One region of the Aeromonas intestinalis genome, then DNA from elsewhere that is predicted to be linked to it. Evidence: predicted binding sites of a transcription regulator. Region 1 holds the regulator's gene; each other region holds the start of a gene.
What was found. The regulator sigma-54, encoded in region 1, starts transcription at its own class of promoters, with help from an activator protein. The targets are predictions, from matches to a motif close to TGGCACNGTTTTNGCTT.
Positions count from the first base shown of each region.

Region 2: ACW5W7_RS11915 (superinfection exclusion B family protein) is a predicted target of sigma-54. The motif match lies at 1,761-1,777, and genes of this name have one in related genera.
Region 3: flgA (flagellar basal body P-ring formation chaperone FlgA) is a predicted target of sigma-54. The motif match lies at 2,588-2,604, and genes of this name have one in related genera.
Region 4: glnA (glutamate--ammonia ligase) is a predicted target of sigma-54. The motif match lies at 1,514-1,530, and genes of this name have one in related genera.

Region 1 is NZ_JBSTYK010000008.1:218,875-223,070, reverse strand. It holds gene lptA (lipopolysaccharide transport periplasmic protein LptA) at 1-52, shown strand, start outside; gene lptB (LPS export ABC transporter ATP-binding protein) at 65-790, shown strand; gene ACW5W7_RS12640 (RNA polymerase factor sigma-54) at 857-2,296, shown strand; gene hpf (ribosome hibernation promoting factor) at 2,317-2,604, shown strand; gene ptsN (PTS IIA-like nitrogen regulatory protein PtsN) at 2,607-3,053, shown strand; gene rapZ (RNase adapter RapZ) at 3,094-3,960, shown strand; gene npr (PTS phosphocarrier protein NPr) at 3,981-4,196, shown strand, end outside.
Region 2 is NZ_JBSTYK010000008.1:78,179-82,374, forward strand. It holds gene bfr (bacterioferritin) at 1-365, shown strand, start outside; gene ACW5W7_RS11910 (methylglyoxal synthase) at 613-1,071, shown strand; gene ACW5W7_RS11915 (superinfection exclusion B family protein) at 1,132-1,719, opposite strand; gene ansB (L-asparaginase 2) at 1,840-2,898, opposite strand; gene ACW5W7_RS11925 (cation transporter) at 3,027-3,221, opposite strand; gene ACW5W7_RS11930 (LacI family DNA-binding transcriptional regulator) at 3,285-4,196, opposite strand, start outside.
Region 3 is NZ_JBSTYK010000001.1:57,123-61,318, reverse strand. It holds gene ACW5W7_RS00285 (peptide ABC transporter substrate-binding protein) at 1-400, shown strand, start outside; gene yfcE (phosphodiesterase) at 397-939, shown strand; gene ACW5W7_RS00275 (flagella synthesis protein FlgN) at 964-1,380, opposite strand; gene flgM (flagellar biosynthesis anti-sigma factor FlgM) at 1,377-1,691, opposite strand; gene flgA (flagellar basal body P-ring formation chaperone FlgA) at 1,785-2,390, opposite strand; gene ACW5W7_RS00260 (chemotaxis protein CheV) at 2,624-3,535, shown strand; gene ACW5W7_RS00255 (CheR family methyltransferase) at 3,554-4,196, shown strand, end outside.
Region 4 is NZ_JBSTYK010000014.1:45,977-50,172, forward strand. It holds gene typA (translational GTPase TypA) at 1-1,235, opposite strand, end outside; gene glnA (glutamate--ammonia ligase) at 1,587-2,996, shown strand; gene ACW5W7_RS16915 (DUF4124 domain-containing protein) at 3,192-3,761, shown strand; gene glnL (nitrogen regulation protein NR(II)) at 3,848-4,196, shown strand, end outside.

The DNA.
Region 1 (4,196 bases):
CCTGCCGGATCAGGTCGAGAATTTCGACAAGCCCGCCGAACAGAAGAAGTAGGAAACAACAGTCATGGCAGTGTTAAAAGCAGTGGGCTTGCAGAAGAGCTACAAGCGTCGCATGGTGGTCAGTGACGTCAGCCTGGAAGTGGGCACCGGCCAGATCGTGGGGCTGCTTGGCCCGAACGGAGCTGGCAAGACCACCTCCTTCTACATGATAGTGGGGCTGGTGCAGCGGGATGCCGGGCTCATCACCATCGACGATCAGGATATCAGCCTGCAGCCCATGCACATCCGTGCGCGCAACGGCATCGGTTACCTGCCTCAGGAAGCCTCCATCTTCCGCCGTCTGTCGGTGTTCGACAACCTGATGGGGGTCATGCAGACCCGCAAGGGATTGAGCAGCGAGGAGCGGGAGGACAAGGTCGAGCAACTGCTGGAAGAGTTCAACATCACCCACATCCGTGACAGCCTGGGTCAGAGCCTGTCAGGGGGGGAGCGCCGCCGGGTCGAGATCGCCCGGGCGCTGGCGGCAGAGCCGAGATTTATTCTGCTGGATGAGCCTTTTGCAGGGGTTGATCCCATTTCTGTCATCGATATCAAAAAGATCATCCAGCATCTGAAGGAACGTGGGCTGGGTGTGCTGATCACCGATCACAACGTTCGCGAGACCCTGGATGTGTGTGAGAAGGCCTATATCGTCAGCCACGGCAAGATGATTGCCGAGGGCGCACCGGTGGATATCCTCGCCGATGAGCAGGTCAAGCGCGTCTATTTGGGCGATCAATTCAGTCTATAGTAAGGGGGCATTCCCTCATTTTTGTTAGGTGACTGCCTCGCTGAACATAAGGATATCCCGACGTAGATGAAGCCGACATTACAGTTGCGTCTCGGTCAGTCCCTGACCATGACGCCACAATTACAACAAGCGATTCGTCTGCTCCAGCTTTCCACGCTGGAACTCCAGCAGGAAATTCAGCAAGCGCTCGACAACAACCCCTTGCTGGAGCAAGAGGAGAGCGAGGCGCAGGAAACCAGTCCGGTCGAAGTGGCCGATGCCAGTCAGCTGGATTCCAGTGACGCCATGGCGCAGGACAAGATGCCGGACGAGCTGCCCGTCGATACCACCTGGGACGAGGTCTACTCCGCCGGGACGGCCCAGAGCGCTGGCCCCATCCACGATGGAGAGGAGAGCGTCTATCAGGGGGAAACCACCGAGAACCTGCAGGACTATCTGTTGTGGCAGATGCGGCTGACGCCGTTCAGCGATCTGGATGCCGCCATCGCCCTCGCCATCATCGATGCCATCGACGAATCCGGTTATCTGACGGTTTCTCTCGAGGATATTCAGGCTGCAGTCAGCAGTGACGAGGTAGAAGTGGAACTGGATGAGGTCGAGGCCGTGCTCAAGCGGGTGCAGCATTTCGATCCGCTCGGCATCGCCGCCCGCTCCGTGCAGGAGTGCCTGCTGATCCAGCTTGGCCAGTATCCCTCCGATCTGCCCTGGCTCAACGAGGCACGGGAAGTGATCAGCGAGCACATGGATCTGCTTGGCAATCGTGACTATCGCACCCTGGCGCGCAAGACCCGGCTCAAGGAGAGCGACCTCAAGGAGGTGCTGGACCTTATCCAGCAGCTGGAACCCAGACCCGGCAACGGCGTCATCCAGAGCGAATCCCAATACGTGATCCCGGACGTGTCCGTGGTCAAGAAAGGCAGCAAGTGGGTGGTGGAGCTCAACCCGGATTCGGCGCCGCGCATTCGCGTCAACGAGACCTATGCGGCCATGGCCCGCAACGCGCGCAGCAGCACGGATACCCAGTTCATCCGCTCCCACCTGCAGGAAGCGAAGTGGTTCATCAAGAGCCTGGAGAGTCGTAACGACACCCTGCTCAAGGTGGCCAGCTGTATCGTCGAGCAGCAGCAGGGATTCTTCGAATATGGGGAAGAGGCCATGAAACCCATGGTGCTCAACGACATCGCCGAGGCGGTGGAGATGCATGAATCGACCATCTCGCGGGTGACGACCCAGAAGTACATGCATACGCCCCGTGGCATCTTTGAACTGAAGTTTTTTTTCTCCAGTCACGTGAATACGGAAGGAGGAGGAGAGTGCTCATCGACCGCTATTCGCGCCTTGATCAAGAAGCTGGTGACGGCGGAAAACCCCGCCAAGCCGCTTAGTGATAGCAAGATCGCGGATTTGCTGGCCGAACAGGGTATTATGGTGGCGAGACGCACGATCGCAAAGTACCGTGAATCCTTGTTGATCCCGCCATCCAATCAGCGCAAACGCCTGGTTTAGGCAAACAAAAGGAAGACGTTATGCAAATTAACCTGACCGGACACCATGTCGAGATTACCGAAGCTCTGCGTGATTATGTGAACAACAAATTTGCCAAACTCGAGCGTCACTTTGACCATATCAACAACGTGCATGTGGTGTTGAGCGTCGAAAAACTGAACCAGATTGCCGAAGCCAAGCTGCATGTCAGCGGCGGTGAGGTGTTCGCCAACTCGGAGCATGCCGACATGTATGCTGCGATTGATACCCTGCTTGATAAACTGGACAGACAGATCATCAAGCACAAAGATAAATTAAATCAAAAATAACTATGCAACTTGAACACATACTGAGTCGGGACTGCACCAAGAGTGCGGTCCCCTGTACCAGCAAGAAACGCGCTCTCGAGATCATCAGTGAACTGGCTGCAGAGCGCCTCGGCACCTCCCGTCAGGTGTTGTTTGAAAGCCTGCTGGCGCGGGAAAAAATGGGCAGTACCGGGATCGGTGCCGGTATTGCCATTCCGCATGGCCGTATTGACGATGCCTTTGCGCCGACTGCTGTGCTGATGACCTTCTCCGAACCCATCCCTTTCGACTCGATTGACAATCAACCGGTTGACCTGCTCTTTGCATTGCTGGTGCCGGAAAGCGAGTGCAAGCAGCATCTCAAGACCCTTTCCCTGATGGCATCCAAGTTGGGTGACAAGGCCGTCTGCCGCCAGTTGCGTCAGGCGACCAGTGACGAAGAACTCTATCAGATCATGACCTCGGCCTGATGCCGGACAAGGCACAGCCAGGTTGGCGTGGGGGGACAAGATGCAATTAATCGTGGTAAGCGGTCGCTCGGGCTCCGGCAAGACGGTAGCCCTGCGGGTGCTGGAAGATCTGGGGTATTACTGCGTAGACAATCTGCCGGTCAATCTGTTGCCCCAGTTGATCGTCTCGGTGGAGAGTCAGTATGACAAGCTGGCGGTCAGCATCGACGTGCGCAACCTGCCCACCGAGCCGGATAGGCTGGAGAATCTGCTGGCCCAGGTACGCAGCGAGGGGCGGGTGGAGTTTTCCAGCTTCTTCTTCGACGCCGACAACACTACCCTGCTCAAGCGCTATGGCGAGAGTCGCCGGTTGCACCCCCTCTCTCGCAACAAGCTGTCGCTGGACGAGGCCATCCGGGAGGAGACCCACCTGCTGGCGCCCCTCTCTTCCAGTGCCGACCTGCGCATCGACACCACCAACCTCAGCATTCACGATCTCAGCGAGCTCATCAAAACCCGGGTGCTCGGCAAGAAAGAGAACGAGCTGGTGCTGGTGTTTGAATCATTCGGCTTCAAGTACGGCATCCCCAAGGATGCAGACTTCGTGTTCGATGCCCGTTTTCTGCCAAATCCCCACTGGATCCCAGAACTCAAGCCTTTCACCGGCCGGGATGAACCTGTGGCGAACTACCTCTCCAGCCAGACGGACGTCATGCTGTTCATCCAGCAGATCGAGAACATGCTGGGCACCTGGTTGCCCCATCTGGAGCGAAACAACCGCAGCTATGTGACCGTGGGGATCGGTTGCACCGGTGGCCAGCATCGCTCGGTGTTCATCGCCGAACGGTTGGCGAGCGCGTTTCGCCTGCTCGGCAAGAACGTGCAGATCCGCCACCGCACCCTGGACAAGCGCTCGGCGCAGGTCTGACAGCTCAGAAGGATGCACAGATGACCGTTTCCGCCTCGGTAGAAGTCAAAAACAAGCTGGGCATCCATGCCAGACCGGCCATGATGCTGTTCGAACTGGTACAGGGCTTCGATGCCCATGTCCTGCTGCGCAACGAAGACGGGGTCGAGGCCGACGCGGACAGCGTGATCGGCCTGCTGATGCTGGACTCTGCCCAGGGCAAACAGGTTGAAGTGCAGGTGGAAGGACCGGAGGAG
Region 2 (4,196 bases), 140 kb from region 1:
GTCTTGGGCACAAGGAATACCACGAGTCCATCGATGAGATGAAACATGCCGACGAACTGGTCAAGCGGGTACTGTTTCTGGAAGGACTGCCCAATTTGCAAGACCTGGGCAAGCTGCGCATCGGTGAGACGGTCGACGAGATGTTGCGTTGCGATCTCTCGCTGGAGATGGATGCCATCCCCGACCTGAAGGTGGCCATCACCTATGCCGAATCTGTCCATGACTACGTCAGCCGTGACCTGTTCCAGAAGATCCTGGAAGACGAAGAGGATCATGTGGACTGGCTGGAGACCCAGCTTGATCTCATCGATCGCATCGGTCTGGAAAACTACCAGCAATCCCAGCTGCACTCGGAGTCATCCTGAAGTGGAGATGGCATGACGCCGCGTCCCAACCCGCTTCGGCGGGTTTTTTCTCGCCTGTATCAGCACGGAAGACATACCCCCAACGCAGCGGACAGGGCCATCATTGCGCGGCCTGCTGCTGGCAATACGTCGATATCCCTGGTCGCAAGCGTCGAGAAGATCACAGTTACGGTGCACGGCAAGACAGCGGGCGCCGCTTTCGATTAGGATACAGCCCTATTCCCATCACTTTGCTACGGATGATCCCATGGAACTGATCGCACGTGAGATGGCGCCCCACAAACGGGTAGCCCTGGTGGCTCACGACAACATGAAGGCCCCCTTGCTGAACTGGGTGCTGAGACGCAAGGAGGAGCTCAAGCTCCACCATCTCTATGCGACCGGCACCACCGGCACCCTGCTCGGCAAGCAGGCACAACTGCCCATCACCTGCCTCTTCTCCGGCCCCATGGGCGGCGATCAGCAGCTCGGCGCCCTGATTGCCGAAGGCAAGATCGACGTGATGATCTTCTTCTGGGATCCCCTCAACGCCGCCGCTCACGATCCGGACGTGAAGGCCCTGCTGCGCCTCGCGGCGGTGTGGAACATTCCGGTCGCCACCAACGAAGCGACCGCGGACTTCATCATGGACAGCCCGCACATGCAGCGCGCCTTCAGCGTGCAGGTGCCGGACTACGCCGGCTATCTCAAGGCAAGAACCGAGTAAGCGCCCCAGACAGCAAAAAGCCGGACAGTGTCCGGCTTTTTTATTCAGGATGCGTGAAACTCAGCGCTGGAAGCTCTTCTGGGCGAACTTGGGTCTGGCATTCATGATCTGCTCCACCTGCTCGTCGCTCATCTTGCCGCGAGACAACCCCAGCACCTTGTAGGTGAGCAGCGGCCGTGCCGGCAGCGCGATCATCAGGGCGCGGATCTGGTTCTCGTCATCCTTTTCCCGCACCGGCTTGCCATAGGCATAGGTCAGCACCCCGGCATCCATCAGATTTTTGACGGCGGGCTCGGTGATCGGCAGGTTTATGACGCTCTTGCGCTGCAATACGAACTCGCGCAGTACCGCCTTCTCGTTGAAGTCGAGGAAGCCGATCATCTGGGCCAGTTGATCCTGTTGGCGGCGGGACTGCCACTCGTCACAGGCCCACTCCCAGAAGATCAGGAAACCCTGGCTGCAGAAATAGGAGATGGCGATCAGCATGCCGACTCCGAGCCAGGCCGCATGGGCCGTGGCCCACTGGCTGACGGCTCCCTTCATCAATCCCGCCGGGAACAGCAGGATGATGCTGCAGCAGAGCAGCAGCCAGACCATGAGCCAGTTGAGGCGGTTCAGCTGATAGAAATGTTGGATCCACCGTTTCATCGTTCATCCTTCCCAGAGCATTGTGGACAGTGGTCTATCCATAGCAATGACTGTGCCAAGGCTTGGAGAATGAAAACGGGAGGCCTGAGCCTCCCGTTGAGTGCATCTGATAAGGTGCGCTTAGAACTCCTGGAACCAGCGCTGGATCTGCTTGGGATCCTTGCTCTGGGTCAGGGAGAGCATCAGCAGGATGCGCGCCTTCTGCGGATTCAGGGTGCCGGCGGCCACGAAGCCGTACTTGGCATCGTCGATCTCCGCATCCAGGGTAGTCGCGCCGGTCGGCACGCGGGCGGAGCGCACCACCCGGATGCCGTCCTCGCTCGCCTTGGCCAGGGTATCGAACAGGGTGTGATAGAGGTTGCCGTTGCCCACCCCGGCGCTGACGATGCCGTCAAACTTGGCGTCCACCATGGCTTTGGCGGGCAGGTCGGTGGCATTGGCGTAGTTGTAGACGATGCCGACCTGGGGCAGCTTGTCGAGCTTGCTCACGTCGAACGGGGTCTTGCTGGTGTGCAGGCGGGTCGGGCTGCGCTGGTAGTCGATCTTGCCGTTATGGATATAACCGAGCGGGCCGAAGTTCGGGGCGGCAAAGGTCTGCACCCCGGTGGTATTGGTCTTGGTGACGTCACGGGCATCCAGCACGGTATCGTTCATGGCGACCATGACGCCACGCCCCCTGGAGCTTGGGTCCGAGGCGGTGACCACAGCGTTGTAGAGGTTCAGCGGACCGTCGGCACTCATGGCGGTGGAGGGACGCATGGCGCCGACCAGCACCACCGGCTTGTCACTCTTGACGGTGAGGTTCAGGAAGTAGGCGGTCTCTTCCATGGTATCGGTGCCGTGGGTGATGACAATGCCATCCACATCATCCTTGGCCAGCAGCTCGTTCACCCGCTTGGCGAGCTTGAGCCACACCTCGTCGTTCATGTCCTGGGAGCCGATCTTCACCACCTGCTCCCCCTGCACCTCTGCCACGTTCTTCATCTCGGGCACGGCGGCGATCAGAGTCTCGATGGCCACCTTGCCAGCCTCGTAGTTGGACTGGGTGGCAGACTGGCCCGCCCCGGCGATGGTGCCACCGGTCGCCAGTATGTGCACGCTGGGCAGGGCCATGGCCAGGGGTGAAAGGGTCAGGCCGAGTACGGCGGCGAGCAGGGTCTTGCGGATAGGGAGGGTCATGCTGCAATCCTTCTGATGGGTTGATTGCAGCATTTTTATGCTTTTTAAAACGGATTTAAGTGATCATTCTCACCAATAAAAACAAGTAAACAGAATATTGGTCTGTTTTATACCTATATAGCGTTAGTTCACTCTGCCGAGAAACCCTTGGCCTCGATCAGCGCGATGATCTCGGCCTTGCTGAGGGTGCTCTCCACCACGGCCTTGCTGCTGTCGAAGTCGACCTTGGCCTGCGTTACCGCGCTCTGGGCCAGCAGGGCTTTTTGCAGGCTGGCGGCGCAACCGCCACAGGACATGCCGGATACGGTGAGTTCAATAGCCATATTCTCTCTCCTCTCGTGAATGTGATCCCAGCCTAAAGCTGCCGCCAGCGGCAAGGTCAAGCGTCAGCGCGCGACTACGGATTCACGCACCAGCAGGCGGCCGTGGAACTTCAACTGCTCGTCGGCGGGGAGCAGGCGCTGGGCCAGCTGGGCCTGCAGCAGACGCACGCACTCCTGCGCCAGACGCTCGCTCGGGTACTCGATACAGGTGAGCGGCGGTGTCAGCTGATCCGCCAGCGGGGATCCCTCCAGGCTCATCACGGAAACGTCCTGCGGAATGCTGAGGTTGAACTCTCGCAGCAGGCGCATGGCATCGGCGGCCAGGGTATCGCGCTGCACGATGAGTGCAGTGAAAGGCAGATAGCGGTTGAGCAGACCGAGCAGGGCTTGCTGGTTGCCGGTGCCATCGATCACCAACTGGCTGTTGTAGGGCAGAGACTGCTGTTGCAGCGCCTGCTGATAGCCCTGGATGGCATGCTTTCCGGCGGGAGAGTGTTTGTCATCGAGCATCAGCACCAGCTGACGATGTCCCTTGCCGAGCAGGAAACGGCAGGCGCTCTCGGTGGCGAAAGTCAGGTCATAGCCGAGATTGAGGTTGTCCGAATCGGTGACACCATCGAGCTGGATCAGTCGCTCATCCGCTTGCAGCGCCTCTTTGGCACCGATCACCAGCACGCCGTCACAGCGGCCTCCCAGCAGCTCGTCGACCGCCTGCTGCTGTTGGGACAGCCCTTCGGCGAAACGCACCAGCATGCTCTTGCCAGCCTCAGTGAGAAATCCGTCGATCAGGGGCAACATGCTGGCCAGATGACCGCCCAACTGGGGCGAGAGGATGACGCCGATGCAGTCGGTCGCCTGGGTGGCGAGGGAGCGAGCGGTCGCATTGGGGCGAAAGTTCAGTTGCTCCGCCGCCTGCAACACGGCCAGCCGACTCTCTTCACGCACCCCGCGCGAACCGCTCAGGACACGGGAAAC
Region 3 (4,196 bases), on a different contig from region 1:
CATGGAGTGGAATGCCTACCAGGTGGCGAAGGACAGCGGTGATTTTATGCTGGCCCGTTCATTTTTGTTTGGTGATTATGTTGAACCATCATCAATGCTCAGCAGTTTCCGCTGCCAGGATCCCCAGAACGAGAGCGGCTACTGCAATCCCGCCTTCGATGCCCTGTTGCAACAGGCGGCGGACAGCCTGGATGGCAAGGCCCGCAACGGCTACTACCATCAGGCCGAGCGAATGCTGATGGACGAGATGCCCGTCATCCCCGTCTATCACTACAACCAGATGCGGCTGGTGGACCCCTCCCTGCGCGGCCTGCCGAGCAGCAATCTCAAGGGTTCCATCGCCACCAAGGATCTCTACTTCAGCCAGCCGCCGGTCGCAAAGGAAGGGAGCGCACCATGAAGATCGCCATCATCTCCGACATTCACGGCAGCCTGCTTGCGCTGGAGACAACGCTGGCGCGGCTCGCCCCCTGGCAGCCGGATCACTATCTGCTGCTCGGGGACTTGCTCAATCACGGCCCGCGCAATCCGGTCCCCGAGGGCTATGCCCCGGCGGCGGTGGCCGAGCGGCTCAACCGACTGGCGCCGCAGATCATGGCGGTTCGGGGCAATTGCGACTCGGAAGTGGATCAGATGCTGCTCGATTTCCCCATCACGGCCCCCTACAACCAGCTGCTGGTGGACGGGCGACGCTGGTTCGCGAGCCACGGTCACCTCTATCAGCCGCAGGCGGTGCCCCTGCCTGCGGGCAGCCTGTTCATCAGCGGCCACACCCATCTGCCCGTGCTGAAGCGGGAAGGGGATCGGGTGCTGGTGAATCCTGGGTCTATCTGTTTTCCGCGAGGGGAGTGGGCGGCAAGTTATGGCCGCTATCAGGATGGTGTCCTGAGCATTCACGGTTGCGCCGATGGGGCCGAGCTGATGCGACTGGCGTTGTAACGAAAAGCGAGAAGAGAGCGGCGATCAGGCCTTGATGCCGAGGGAGCGGGTCCCCGAACGGGTGTTGCCCTTGGCGTCATAGGTCAGGGAGTTGCTGTCTCTGAGCTTGCTGAGGAAGCTGGCCAGACGGCGATTGGAGATGATGCTGAGTTCGAGCAGACGACCATTGAGATCGTTTTGCTCCTGACAGGCATCCAGTTTGCTTTGCAGGGCCTGCAACTGCGCGGGGAAGGCGCTCAGTTGCTGACGCAGATCCGGCTGCTTGGCCAGGGTCTGATCCAGGGTTTCGATGGCAGCCAGCAGTTGCTGCTTGCGCTCGGCCAAGGCTGGCAGGGCCAGCGCCCTGTGCTGCTTGAGCAGATCAAATTCCTCCGCCAGCACGCCTTGCATCTGGGAGAGATGGTCGTCCTGGGCGCGCAACAGCTCGGCTAAGTCCATCATCCGAGGCGTTTATCCAGATCCGCTTCGAAGCTGAACATCTTCTTGGCGACGGCTTCGCTGTCGACCTTGTATTCACCGCTGGCGATGGCCTTCTTGAGGCTCTCGACGCGGCTCTCGTTACCGGTCGAGACGGTGTTGAGGGTTTTGCTCATCTGTTGCAATTGCTGTGCCTCGCTGGTCAAGGAGACAGAGTCAGCCTTGACGGGGGTCGCGCGGCTGCCTTCGGCCGAAGTCGTAGACTTGCTGGCGACGCTGGTTGCATTGTTTTGCAGCCGGCTGTTTGCCAAGTTGTTGATATTGTTGATAGCCATAGGGTTACCTTCGTCTGCTTTGCTGTTCGCTTATCTGGTTATCGGTGACGGCGGTCAGAACTTTAGAAAAAAAATCGGGCATTAACAAAATAATCAGAATGTGACCACCACGGAACCGACGGCATCGACCTTGCCTTGCACCTGCCTGCCCGAGCGGATGTTGACGAGCCTGATCATGTCTCCGAAGCTGCCATCTTGCAAGGCTCGGGCCATGGTTTTGATCTGCATGCTGCTGTTTTCGGCGCTAAGGGTGACCTGGTCCCCCTTGCACACCACGCAAACCTGGGTGAGGCGGATGGGCTGGCCGGGTTTGAGCTCCCGCTTGCTGCGCACCCCGATGAGGGGAGCGGTGTCGCTCAGGTAGTCGCCACGGATCAGGGTCTGATCCTGATAGGCCAGGGTCAGCATGCCCTCGCTCAGGATGTCGCCCTTGGCCACGGGGGCCGCCACGGTGACATAGGGTTTCTGGATGCTGACCCGTACCGGCAGGTAGAGATCCCAGGGCTTGTCCCCCTCGCACTTGAGATAGACGGTGGTGTTGCGGCGGATCTCTATCTTGCTGGGGAAGGAGAGGGTCAGGGCCTCTTCACAGCGGCTCAAGGGGAGGCGCTCGTCGATGGAGGCGGCAGTCACCTCGGCCTGGGCATCCAGGGGGATATCCAGCTGGCCGAGCACGAACTCCTGTGCCTGCTCCTGCAGGTATTGGGTGACCTCGGATGCCCGGGCCTGAGAGAGGCCGACAAAAGGCAGTAAGATGAGGAAAAGTCTACTAATCATTTTTGCTTGCCGGTCGATAAGCTGTTCACGTATACCACCGTAGTTAACTATGCTTGCTGCAGAATTTGGCCGCCCAGACAACAAGAGTCTGACGCACGCCAGCCTGTATGCGAAGACATATGCATGATTAATGCCAGCGTTTTTAGGGAGTGTTTATGGCGGGTATTCTCGATTCGGTCAATCAACGTACCCAGCTAGTGGGACAAAACCGGTTGGAACTGTTGTTGTTTCGTCTCAACGGACGTCAAAGATTTGGCATCAACGTCTTCAAGGTGCGTGAGGTGCTGCAGTGTCCGCCCCTGACCGTCATGCCCAAGCTGAATTCCTGCATCCGCGGGGTGGCGCACATTCGTGGCCAGACCATCTCGGTCATCGATCTCAGCATGGCGATGGGTAAACGTCCGATCCAGGATCTCTCCAAGTGCTTCATCATCATCTCCGAGTACAACCGATCCATTCAGGGGTTCCTGGTGCACTCGGTGGAGCGCATCATCAACATGAACTGGGAATCCATTCTGCCGCCCCCCAAAGGCGCCGGGCGCATCAACTACATGACGGCGGTCACCGAGGTGGACGGCGAGCTGGTGGAGATCCTGGACGTGGAGCGGATTTTGAACGAGATATCGCCGGTCTCCACCGAGGTGAGTGCCGAGCTGGTGGACGCCAGCGTGGAGCGCAATCCCCATGGCCGCCCGGTGCTGGTGGCGGACGACTCTTCGGTGGCGCGCAAGCAGGTGCAGCGGGCGCTGGAAGCCATCGGCGTGCAGTGCGTGCTGGCCAAGGATGGGCGCGAGGCCCTCAACATGCTGTTGGAGATGGCCAAGCAGGGGCCCATCCTGGATCAGATTGCCCTGGTCATCTCGGACATCGAGATGCCGGAGATGGACGGTTACACCTTCACCGCCGAGATCCGCAACAATCCCGCACTCAAGGATTTGCATGTTATTCTGCACACTTCCCTCAGTGGGGTGTTTAATCAGGCCATGGTCCAGAAGGTTGGTGCAAACAACTTCATCGCCAAGTTCCAGCCGGATGAATTGGCCAAGGCCGTACAAGGCGCACTCTAATAAAGAAGAAAAAACTGCATGAAGACACTTTCGGACGACTTATACAAACAATTCAGCAATTTTCTGGCGCAACAGAGCGGGATCGTGCTGGGTGACAACAAACAGTATCTGGTCAAGAGTCGTCTGTCGCCCTTGATGACTCAGTTTGGTATCGAGAGTCTGTCTGAACTGGTGACCCGCTCCATGGGGATCCGGGAGCGGGAGCTGAAGATGGCCGTGGTGGACGCCATGACCACCAACGAGACCCTGTGGTTTCGCGATACCTATCCGTTCCAGCTGCTCAGCGACAAGATCTTCCCGGAGCTGGGCAAGAGCGGCCGCCCCATCAAGATCTGGTCGGCCGCCTCCTCCTCCGGGCAGGAGCCCTATTCCATCGCCATGACGGCGCTGGAGCAGCAGGTGAAACGGCCGGGTACCCTGCCGGGCGGGGTGCAGATCGTCGGTACCGACATCTCCAGCACCATGCTCAACCAGTGCAAGGAGGGGGTCTATGACAGCCTGGCGCTGGCGCGCGGACTCTCACCCGAGCGCAAGCGGCTGTTCTTCGAGCCGTGCGGAGACAACAAGATGCGGGTGTCGGAGCGTGTCAGAAAATTGACCAGCTTCCGCCCCCTGAATCTGCTGGAGAGTTACAGCCTGCTCGGCAAGTTCGACATCATCT
Region 4 (4,196 bases), on a different contig from region 1:
TGGTGGATCTCTTCCACGTCGACAGTCACGGTTTCGAACGGTTCTTGCAGAACGCCGTCAACGGTGCGCAGGATAACTTCCGGACGGGATACGGCCAGCTCGTAACCTTCGCGACGCATGTTTTCGATCAGGATGGACAGGTGCAGTTCACCACGGCCGGAGACGCGGAACTTGTCCGGATCTTCGGTCTCTTCCACGCGCAGGGCCACGTTGTGGACCAGCTCCTGGTTCAGACGCTCCAGGATGTTGCGGGAAGTCACGAACTTGCCTTCTTTACCGGCGAACGGGGAGGTGTTCACCTGGAAGGTCATGTTCACGGTCGGCTCGTCAACGGAGAGCGGCGGCAGGGCTTCGACGGCGTTGTTGTCACAGACGGTGTCGGAGATCTTCAGCTCGCCCAGACCGGTGATGGCGATGATGTCGCCCGCTTGCGCGTCGGCCACTTCGGTACGGGACAGACCCAGGTAACCCAGCACCTGACCGACCTTGCCGGTACGGCTCTTGCCGTTGGCACCGACGATGGTGACCTGCTGGTTGGTCTTGACGCGACCACGGGTGATTCGGCCGATACCGATGACACCGACGTAGGAGTTGTAGTCCAGCTGGGAGATCTGCATCTGGAAACCGCCATCGGCGTCAGCCTTGGGGGCTTCCACGTTGTCGACGATGGCCTGGAACAGGGGTTCCATGTTCTCGGACGGCACGTCCTGATCCATGGTGGCCCAGCCGTTCAGTGCAGAGGCGTAAACAACCTTGAAGTCCAGTTGCTCATCGGTGGCGCCCAGGTTGTCAAACAGGTCGAATACCTGATCCATTACCCAGTCAGGACGAGCACCCGGACGGTCGATCTTGTTGATGACCACGATCGGCTTCAGACCCTGGGCGAACGCCTTCTGGGTCACGAAACGGGTTTGCGGCATCGGGCCGTCGACGGCGTCGACCAGCAGCAGCACGGAGTCAACCATGGACAGTACACGCTCAACTTCACCACCGAAGTCGGCGTGACCCGGGGTATCAACGATGTTGATGCGGTAGTCGTTCCAGCGGATCGCAGTGTTCTTGGCGAGAATGGTGATGCCACGTTCCCGTTCCAGATCATTGGAGTCCATGATCCGTTCCTGACCTTCGCTGGTGCGATCCAGAGTGCCGGATTGCTGCAGCAGCTTATCAACCAGAGTCGTTTTGCCGTGGTCAACGTGCGCAATAATCGCAATATTGCGTAAATTCTCTAACATTCTCGCCTCAAATCACCGGGTAAAATTGGGCGCTAATTGTACTCTCGCCTTTGTGATCTGCCTAGCAGAATTGCAGACCATTCGTGCACGACAGGGGATCAGGATCATAGACCCCGTTTGAAAAGCCTGCTTAGATGGGGGTTGGAACGCTGGCGCACCACATTGGTGCACCAAAAGGATCCAAGGCTGCACCACTATGAGGCGCAACACTGCACGAGAGCGGGTGACCCGACAGCCTGAAACGGTGCAAATGCCCTGAAATCAAGCTGTCACAAACTTGGCACGATACTGGCTTATGTGAATATGACGACGCATTCACCCAAAGAGTTTTAACACCGGAGGTTACTTAGCATGTCAGCCCAGAACGTTTTGGCCCTGATCCAGGAACACGAAGTCAAGTTTGTTGATCTGCGCTTTACCGACACCAAGGGTAAAGAACAGCACGTATCCATTCCTTCCCATCAGGTCGATGAAGACTTCTTCGAAGATGGCAAGATGTTCGATGGTTCCTCCATCGGCGGCTGGAAGGGCATCAATGAGTCTGACATGGTGCTGATGCCGGACCCGGCCTCCGCCAAGCTGGATCCCTTCACCGAAGAGACCACCCTGAACATCGTCTGTGACGTGCTCGAGCCCGCCACCATGCAAGGCTACGATCGCGATCCGCGCTCCATCGCCAAGCGCGCCGAAGATTTCCTGAAGTCCAGCGGCATCGCCGACACCGTGCTGTTCGGGCCGGAGCCGGAATTCTTCATGTTCGACAACATCACCTTCTCCAACACCATGGGCCACAGCTTCGTGAAGATCGAATCCGAAGAAGCTGCCTGGAACTCCGGTACCGATTACGAACACGGCAACAAGGGTCACCGTCCCTTCGTCAAGGGTGGTTACTTCCCAGTTGCGCCGGTTGACTCCTCCCAGGACATCCGTGCCGCCATGTGTCTGGTGCTGGAAGAGATGGGCCAGGTGGTCGAAGCGCACCACCACGAAGTGGCGACCGCCGGTCAGAACGAGATCGCGACCCGCTTCAACACTCTGACTCTGAAAGCTGACGAAGTGCAGGTGCTGAAGTACGTGATCCACAACGTGGCCCACGCCTACAACAAGACCGTCACCTTCATGCCCAAACCCATGTTCGGTGACAACGGCTCCGGCATGCACTGCCACCAGTCCCTGGCCAAGAACGGCGTCAACCTGTTCGCCGGCGACCTGTACGGTGGTCTGTCCGAGATGGCGCTGCACTACATCGGCGGCATCATCAAGCACGCCAAGGCCATCAACGCCTTCGCCAACCCGACCACCAACTCCTACAAGCGTCTGGTGCCAGGCTACGAAGCCCCGGTCATGCTGGCCTACTCCGCCCGCAACCGCTCTGCCTCCATCCGTATCCCGGTGGTGCCGAGCCCGAAAGCCCGTCGCATCGAGGTTCGCTTCCCGGATCCGGCAGCCAACCCCTACCTGGCCTTCGCCGCCCAGCTGATGGCCGGTCTGGACGGTATCATCAACAAGATCCATCCGGGCGACGCCATGGACAAGAACTTGTATGACCTGCCGCCGGAAGAAGCCGCCGAAGTGCCGACCGTTGCCGGCTCCCTGGACGAAGCCCTGTCCGCCCTGGACGCAGACCGCGAGTTCCTGACCCGTGGTGGCGTGTTCAGCGATGACTTCATTAACTCCTACCTGGAGCTGAAGCAGCAGGACGTGGATCGCGTACGCATGACTCCGCACCCGCTGGAGTTCGAGCTGTACTACTCCGTCTAATCGGTGTCCTTGCGTCATCAACATGAAAACCCGCCAGCTGGCGGGTTTTTTTATGGTGGGCCGGCAACCCGTACACGCGCCATTCACGGAAGAAACCGCCAGCCCATCGATCGATGCCAGCCCCATATTGCCGACAATCGGTCTGGCCGTTTTTTCTCTGATAGGATTAAGCTGAACCCCGTCAAGGAGAGATGGATGAACACAGTGCCATGGATGCTGAGCCTCTTGCTGATACTGCCTTTCGCCGCCCAGGCTGCCAGGGTCTACTCCTGGGTCGATGCCAACGGCGTGACCCACTACACCGATGCTCCCCCTCCCGGCAAAAGCGCCAAGGAGGTCGATCTGCGGGTCTCCCCCCTCATCGGCACCGCCCCCCACTCGGTGCAGGTCGACAACTTCAATCATCTGACCGGGGTTGATGACAAGAAGGCACAGGCGACCGCCAAGCTGTCTGTCGAGCTGCTCTCCCCCGAGCCAGGCAGTACCCTGCGTGACAACACGGGCAACATCGTCTTCCAGGCCGAGGTCAATCCCCAGGCTCCGGTACAGTTCGATCTGCGCCTGCTGCTCAACGGCAAGGCCGTCCCTCTGGTCCATAACAGCCTGGCAATCCGGGTGGAGAACCTCGATCGCGGCGCCCATCAGGCGCAGCTCGAGCTGCTCGCCAAAGACGGTACGATCCTTGCTAAATCCAAGCCAACCACCTTTTACCTGCACAGAACCACGGTGGATCCGGCTCCCAAGGCCACCCCCAAAGCGGATTAGGGGTGATGTGATGCACCGATGCGGGTAAACTCAATGCACCATATCGGTGCATAACCGGTGAGCAGCACCGTTTTAGGGAGAAACCTGTGCCAACCCGCTCGGACAACGCCAAGACACTCTTGGACAACCTGCTGACCGCCGTCATCCTGATGGACGAGCGGCTCTGCATTCAATTCGTCAACCCGGCGGCAGAGCAGCTGCTCTCCCTCAGCGAGCGGCGCCTGATCGGCATCGAACTGCCCTATCTGCTCGAACACATCTCCCTCGATCTGCAGCGATTCAAACAGTGCCTCATTTCGGGGCAAGGCTTTACCGACAGCGAAGTGACCCTGGTGGTGGAAGGGGAACCCAGACTGGTGGAGATCAGCGTCAGTCCCATGGCCGACACCCAGGGCAGCGGTGAACAGCGGCTGATGGTGGTGGAGCTGCGCAAGA